DNA from 3 places in the Fulvivirga ulvae genome. Region 1 is predicted to be linked to each of the others. Evidence: riboswitches for the same ligand, from Rfam matches in the RefSeq annotation. Region 1 holds a riboswitch; each other region holds the start of a gene.
The links. Region 1 has a riboswitch for S-adenosylmethionine ahead of LVD17_RS06530 (O-acetylhomoserine aminocarboxypropyltransferase/cysteine synthase family protein). Riboswitches for the same ligand answer to the same signal wherever they lie in the genome.

Region 1 (2,270 bases):
CATCACTAAGTTGTTGGTGAGTAGTAGCTGATGGTTGTATAATCAGCGTTTTGGCGTCACCAACATTAGCCAAATGGCTTACCAGTTTTAAGTTATCGACAAAGGCGGTTGCCTCTTCTTTACCTCCTTTAATCACAAAGGTGAGCACTCCGCCAAAACCATTATTCAGATATTTTTTTGCTAAGGAATGATAGCTGCTACTTTGTAAGCCAGGATAATTTACAGACTCGACCTGCGGATGATTCTCCAACCATTGTGCAAGCTCAAGGGCATTGTCAGCGGTTCGTTGCACCCTAAGAGATAAGGTTTCAAGGCCTTGTAAGAGCAAGAAGGAGTTAAATGGACTTAACGCCGGGCCAAAATCACGCAGGCCTTCTACCCGGGCTCTGATGGCAAAGGCAATATTTGGCAATCCCAATGGATTATTGAAACCGAAAGTCTCCCAGAAATTGAGTCCATGGTATCCTTCAGAGGGTTCTGTAAACTGAGGGAACTTACCATTGCCCCAATTATAATTTCCGCTATCAATAATTACACCCCCGATAGAGGTACCATGTCCACCGATCCATTTAGTGGCAGATGCGGTTACAATGGCGGCGCCATGCTCTACAGGTCGGAACAAATAACCTGCCGCGCCAAAGGTGTTATCAACGATTAAAGGAATATCATATTTTTTTGCAAGTGTCGCAATGGCATCGAAGTCAGGGATGTTAAAGCCCGGATTACCAATAGTTTCCAGGTAGATTGCTTTGGTTTTATCATCAATCAATTTTTCAAGATGCTCCACCTGATCACTTTCAGCAAAACGGGCCTCTATACCGATTCGCTTAAAGGCCACCTTGAACTGGTTGTAGGACCCTCCATACAGGTATGGTGATGAAACAAAATTGTCACCAACCGTAAGTATATTATTTAATGCTATAAATTGTGCAGCCTGCCCAGAACCAACTGCCAGAGCGGCAACTCCACCTTCAAGTGCAGCAATACGCTTCTCAAATACATCCGTAGTAGGGTTCATGATACGGGTATATATATTTCCAAACTCTTTTAATGCAAACAGGTTAGCACCATGTTCGGAGTTTTTAAAAGTGTAAGAGGTAGTTTGATATAAAGGTACAGCCCGTGAGCGTGTAGACGCCTCAACATCTTCGTATCCGGCATGTAGCTGTAGAGTTTCAAATTTTAATGACTTAGACATAATTATATTGTTTTCAATGTTATAGATCTTGAGAAAATTTAGGGGAGCTGCGCTGAGAGGATTGGTTCCTTTTGCCAAAATCAGACCAGTGCCGGATATAATGAATCAATGATATATAAGATTCCCTATCCCGGTTTATCTCAGGGCAGGTGTTGTTGTTTTGTGAAAGGCGGCAAGCCTACTAACAACAACAGCAGCAACAGCACATGTCGCTGCTAAATAAGGAAATAATGTAATTGGTCAGCGATTTGATTGATCGTTGAAAAACCGCTAGAAGACCTGTTTGATGTTGGATTGATCTTTTCATTTTTCATCAATTTATATTCTCCCGAATCCGCCACCTGACGGACATTCCTGGGATCAGGATGTAGCACCTTGGTTTGGTTACCAGGTTGCTAGCGTTTCTCAGAGCCTGTCTCTCCACGCTTCTTTATAAATCGATTTCTCAAGAGAGAGTATCGAATTGATCTTACAAACGTAGTGAGCGTTTGCAACGTTTCCAAATCATTTTCCGAAATTTTTATCTAAACAGGTTAGTTTCAGGCAATTTTACTTCCATAATGGTGCTCAAAAGTTTCTTTGGCCAGCTTTTGAACATCCTCTTTTAAGGTGTCAGGGCTAATGATAGATACTTCAGAACCAAACATCAACAACCATCGGGACAAGCCTCTGAAGCTTGATGTCATGAATTTAAGCTCAACACCATCGTTTACTTCTTTTTCTTCTGCAAGTCCGAAATAGTACTTCTGTTCTCCAAGGTGGCGGGAGACTCTTTTGGATACAATTATCCTTGATTCCCGCAGATCCGTTCCTCGCATAAATGTTTTGAGGTATTCCTGGTAAGATTGATGCTTGCCCGGGTCGTAATGCTCATCTAGCACACGAAGCTTTGTAATTCTGTCAGTACGGAAGTCCCTGAGATCTTGCCGCATTCTGCAAAAGCCAATCATGTGCCAGTGTGATCCGTAGTAGCAGAGCCCCAGCGGTTCGGCTTGTCGGGTGTTATACTGACCGTTATAATTGGAAAAATACTCAAAGGAAAGCACTTTCTTATGTGCCAGAGCCGATTGAA
Region 2 (2,270 bases), 710 kb from region 1:
TCTATCAGTTCCCGTTCTCTTGTGATAGGATTACCCACACTAATCACTTTCTCCACTTCACTTTTCGACATACCAAGATCGATATAGAAATCCTGTATCTTAGGCATTTTTGTTTTTTCCTCAGCGCTCATCACATGTACAGGTTTGGTGCCCATCACACCCATAACATCACTTTTGCCATGAATAATTACCCGCTGAGCAGTCAGTGTTTTTGGATCGAACCCGCCCAGTGTGGTAAAACGAACAAACCCCTGATCATCTATATGAGTAACTATAAATCCTATTTCATCCATATGCGCTGCAACCATTGCTCTTTTTTCGCTGGATGCTCCCTTCTTAAAAGCAATTACATTGCCCATATTATCCACTTCAACAGCATCCACCAATGGTTCTATCTCTTCCAACACCAGATTCCTAATTCTACTTTCATACCCGGGTACACCGGGTGCTTCACATATCTTTTTTAGCAGTTTAACATCTATTCCCATAGCTACTTTAATTAGTTTAGTCAGTTCTTAACTTTAAAATTCGGCTTATCCAATATTACCTAAAAAGGAAGAAATCCCTTTATAATATGTGGAATAATTCTGTTATTTTTTAATACCCTTTCATGAAAATAGTGTGCTAATGCATTGATTTTAAATGTTGGCCAGCCGACATTTCTTCTTAAATGAAAATAAACTTTCAAAAAAGTTTGCAGTTGTAACTTTTACAATTTTATATTTGTAGCATCAATTACCTACTCTGTAGTAGTTGATTTATAAAGAATGAGGTGAGAGACAGGCTCTAAGACCCTCTGGCAACCATCAATCAAAAGTGATATAGGTGCCAAATCCTGATCCCGAATGTTCGTCAGGTGGCGAAATGGGAGAATATAAATTAACTGAAAAATGAATAAGTTAACATCATCTTACTTAGAATCACAGAAACGCCGGCAGGGTCAGGTATCTCCTATGATTATTTCACAATTCAGCAACATGAGTATTTGTTGTTGCTGTTGTTGTTGTACCTGCTAGGCTAAGGTCAATCATACCTTTGGCCCTAGAGCAACAGGTGCGTTAATACCCTTCAAGCGCACGGGAAATACATATGTCATTTTCCCAAATCCAAGTCAAATTTTTAACATCTAAAATACCTAAAACCTAACACTAGCAATGGCACTACTAATAACAGAAGAATGCATTAACTGCGGGGCCTGCGAGCCAGAATGCCCCAATACCGCTATCTACGAAGGTGGCGAAGAGTGGTCATGGAGTGAGGGTACGGATCTCTCTGAGGTGGAGCTTGAGGATGGCTCAGTTACACCGGGAGACGAACAGCAAACCCCCATTTCAGACAGCTTTTTCTATATCGTTTCAGGTAAATGTACAGAATGCGTAGGCTTCCATGAAGAGCCGCAATGTGCTGCCGTTTGTCCGGTAGACTGCTGTGTACCTGACCCCGATTATGAAGAAACAGAGGAGGAGTTATCAGAAAAACAACAGTGGCTACATGCCTCATAAAATAAACAGAGAAGATTGAATATGCCGGAATACAAACATTTTGAAACCAAAGCCATACGTAACCAGAGCGAGCGCTCCGGGTTTAGGGAGCACTCAGTGCCTCTTTACATTACCTCAAGTTTTACTTTTGAAGATGCCGAACAGGCACGTGCGTTATTTGCAGATGAGGTAGATGGTAATATTTATACCCGATTTTCAAACCCTAACAACACCGAGTTTATCGACAAACTTTGTGCTATGGAGGGTACGGAAGACGGGATAGCTACTGCCTCCGGAATGGCGGCTATGTTTTCCAGCATGGCAGCTCTTCTAAAAAATGGCGATCATATATTGGCTTCAAGATCTGTTTTTGGCTCTACTCATCAGCTATTCACTCAGGTGTTTCCAAAATGGGGCATCGAGCATTCATATGCAGATATCAATAATCAGGACGATTGGGAAAAGAAGATCAAACCCAACACTAAAATGATCTTTGTGGAGACTCCTTCAAACCCTGCACTGGATATCATCGATCTGGAGTGGCTGGGGCAATTGGCTAAGAGGCACAATCTAATTTTAAATGTTGATAATTGCTTCGCAACACCGTATTTACAGCAACCAGCCAAATATGGAGCGCACCTGGTAACACACTCTGCCACTAAATTTATTGACGGGCAAGGCAGAACTATTGCCGGAGCTATATTGGGCACAAAAGAATTGATCAATGAAATCAGGTTTTTCACCCGGCATACCGGCCCTTCATTATCACCTTTCAATGGGTGGCTGTTG
Region 3 (2,270 bases), 3.5 Mb from region 1:
CCTGCCGGGCACCCAGCTCTTCTTTAAAGTAATTTCTGTAAACCCATATTGCCTGCATGTTGGCCTCTGTACCACCTGATGCCACATAACCATCAAAGCTATCCGGGGCACCTTTAAGTATTTCCTCTGAGCATATTCTCACCAGCTCCTTTTCGATCTCCTGAGTGCCTTTAAAGAAACTTTCAGACTTACCCAGCGTGTGGCAGCCAATGTGGTTAGGATTATGGATCAGGGTTGACAGGTAAGGAGCGTGATCCAGAAATGGCGCATCCTGATAAAATACCTTGTCATCGAGGTGTGAGGCAGGTATGCCCAGAATATTGGCTTCGTAATAATTTACATTTTGTTTTAGAGCACCAAATACCCGCTCCTGAATTTCACCGTGGGTAAGTTTTTTCCAGATACGCATTTCTTAAAATTTGTTTTTTAATAATTATTAGGCAAGCTATCACGATAGGATAGCGAAGTGTTGAACCTCGTGCGGAACAGCGGCAAAGCATGCGGCCGATGCTAATATAGGAAAGTTTAGAATAAAACAAACAGCTCTGGGGCGTGAGCCGGGTTAGAGGAGTAGAGGGGTATATTTATTTTCGTTTTTCCCTGTAAGATTTTAACAATTTTAATGTTTGTGCGGACACTTTGTTTCTCAGGAAAGGAGTGAAGCCCAAAAATGTACCCACCGGACCTAGCGCCATACTGCTCCATTTCCAGAAGTTAAAACTGTCTTTATGTACTATGATCTTTCCGTCTTTAAACTTGAAGCGTGCTTTGATCTTGTTGTTTACTGTTCTGCCGGTTTTTGAAAATGTGTAAGTAGCATGCCATCGGGCAGATCCTTCATCTCCATCTGCAACAGCCTCAAAATATTCGATGTGAAGATTTTTGGCGCCAGATAGCAACATTCTCCACATATCTCCGGCTTCGTCACCCTTTAACTTCCTGAAAACGGGATCTTCAAACTGAATATCAGCATGATAGCATGAGGCCATGGCTTCAGCATCACCTGCCTTAAAGGCATCGTAAAACTTCCTGATCACTTCCGTGTTAGTGTTCATAATGCTTAATATTTTTTAGGTCACTAAAATGAACATTTAAATTTGTTGTTAAAAAAAATATTCTACATTTGTACAAAGTTTGTTCTTTTAATATTCTTATCAAGAAAGGCTGAGGGATATGGCCCGGCGAAGCCTTAGCAACCGTTCCTGATCATTAGGAAAAAGGTGCTAAATCCATCTTCACACTTGTGTGAGGGCAGATAAGTTGGTAAAGCTATCGAGATACATTAAAATATATAGAAGCTCTTCCGATTTATCGGGAGAGCTTTTTTTGTTTATAACATTTTTTAATTGATGAATATCAACGGAAAGAAGATACCGTATTTAAGATTAAGTGGGTTAGAGCCTTTGATTGTTACACCGGATGCTAATTTTATTAACATCGGTGAGCGAACCAACGTAACGGGTTCCAGGAAATTTCTGAAATTAATACAGGAAGATAACTATGAAGAAGCACTTGAAGTAGCGCGTGACCAGGTAGAAGGTGGTGCACAGGTATTGGATGTCAATATGGACGAGGGGATGCTAGATGGGGAAGAGGCAATGACCAAATTTCTAAACCTGATAGCCTCAGAGCCGGAGATATCGAAGATCCCGATCATGATTGACTCCTCGAAGTGGCACATTATTGAGGCAGGCCTTAAATGCATTCAGGGTAAAGGCATAGTCAATTCCATAAGCCTGAAAGGAGGGGAGGAAGAATTTACAAGACAGGCTAAAAAGATCAAGCAGTATGGAGCTGCGGTGGTGGTTATGGCTTTCGATGAGGATGGTCAGGCCGATAACTATCAGCGAAGAATAGATATCTGTAAGCGATCATATGACATCCTTGTCAACAAAGTTAAATTTCCTCCGCAGGATATTATTTTTGATCCGAACATTTTCCCGGTGGCCACCGGTATGGAAGAGCACAGGAAAAATGCACTGGACTTCTTCAATGCCACTAAATGGATCAGGGAAAATCTGCCCGGGGTCCATGTGAGCGGTGGGGTAAGTAATGTTTCCTTTTCTTTCAGAGGAAATAACGCAGTTAGGGAGGCCATGCATTCGGCCTTTTTGTATCACGCGATAAAAAATGGTATGGACATGGGCATAGTAAACCCGACCATGCTCGAAGTATACGATGAAATTCCTAAAGACCTGCTGGAGTATGTAGAAGATGTGCTGCTGGACAGGCGTGATGATGCTACCGAAAGACTGCTGGATTTTGCAGAA

Region 2: it holds a riboswitch for S-adenosylmethionine, as region 1 does, so the genes downstream of both, LVD17_RS03560 (4Fe-4S binding protein) here and LVD17_RS06530 (O-acetylhomoserine aminocarboxypropyltransferase/cysteine synthase family protein) in region 1, are expected to answer to the same signal.
Region 3: it holds a riboswitch for S-adenosylmethionine, as region 1 does, so the genes downstream of both, metH (methionine synthase) here and LVD17_RS06530 (O-acetylhomoserine aminocarboxypropyltransferase/cysteine synthase family protein) in region 1, are expected to answer to the same signal.

Annotation. Positions count from the first base shown of each region.
Region 1 is NZ_CP089981.1:1,540,529-1,542,798, reverse strand. It holds gene LVD17_RS06530 (O-acetylhomoserine aminocarboxypropyltransferase/cysteine synthase family protein) at 1-1,198, opposite strand, end outside; SAM riboswitch class I at 1,514-1,637, opposite strand; gene LVD17_RS06525 (helix-turn-helix transcriptional regulator) at 1,738-2,270, opposite strand, start outside.
Region 2 is NZ_CP089981.1:834,900-837,169, forward strand. It holds gene LVD17_RS03555 (M42 family metallopeptidase) at 1-488, opposite strand, end outside; SAM riboswitch class I at 756-881, shown strand; gene LVD17_RS03560 (4Fe-4S binding protein) at 1,155-1,502, shown strand; gene LVD17_RS03565 (trans-sulfuration enzyme family protein) at 1,524-2,270, shown strand, end outside.
Region 3 is NZ_CP089981.1:5,021,588-5,023,857, forward strand. It holds gene LVD17_RS21205 (pyridoxal phosphate-dependent decarboxylase family protein) at 1-409, opposite strand, end outside; gene LVD17_RS21210 (nuclear transport factor 2 family protein) at 585-1,055, opposite strand; SAM riboswitch class I at 1,149-1,262, shown strand; gene metH (methionine synthase) at 1,350-2,270, shown strand, end outside.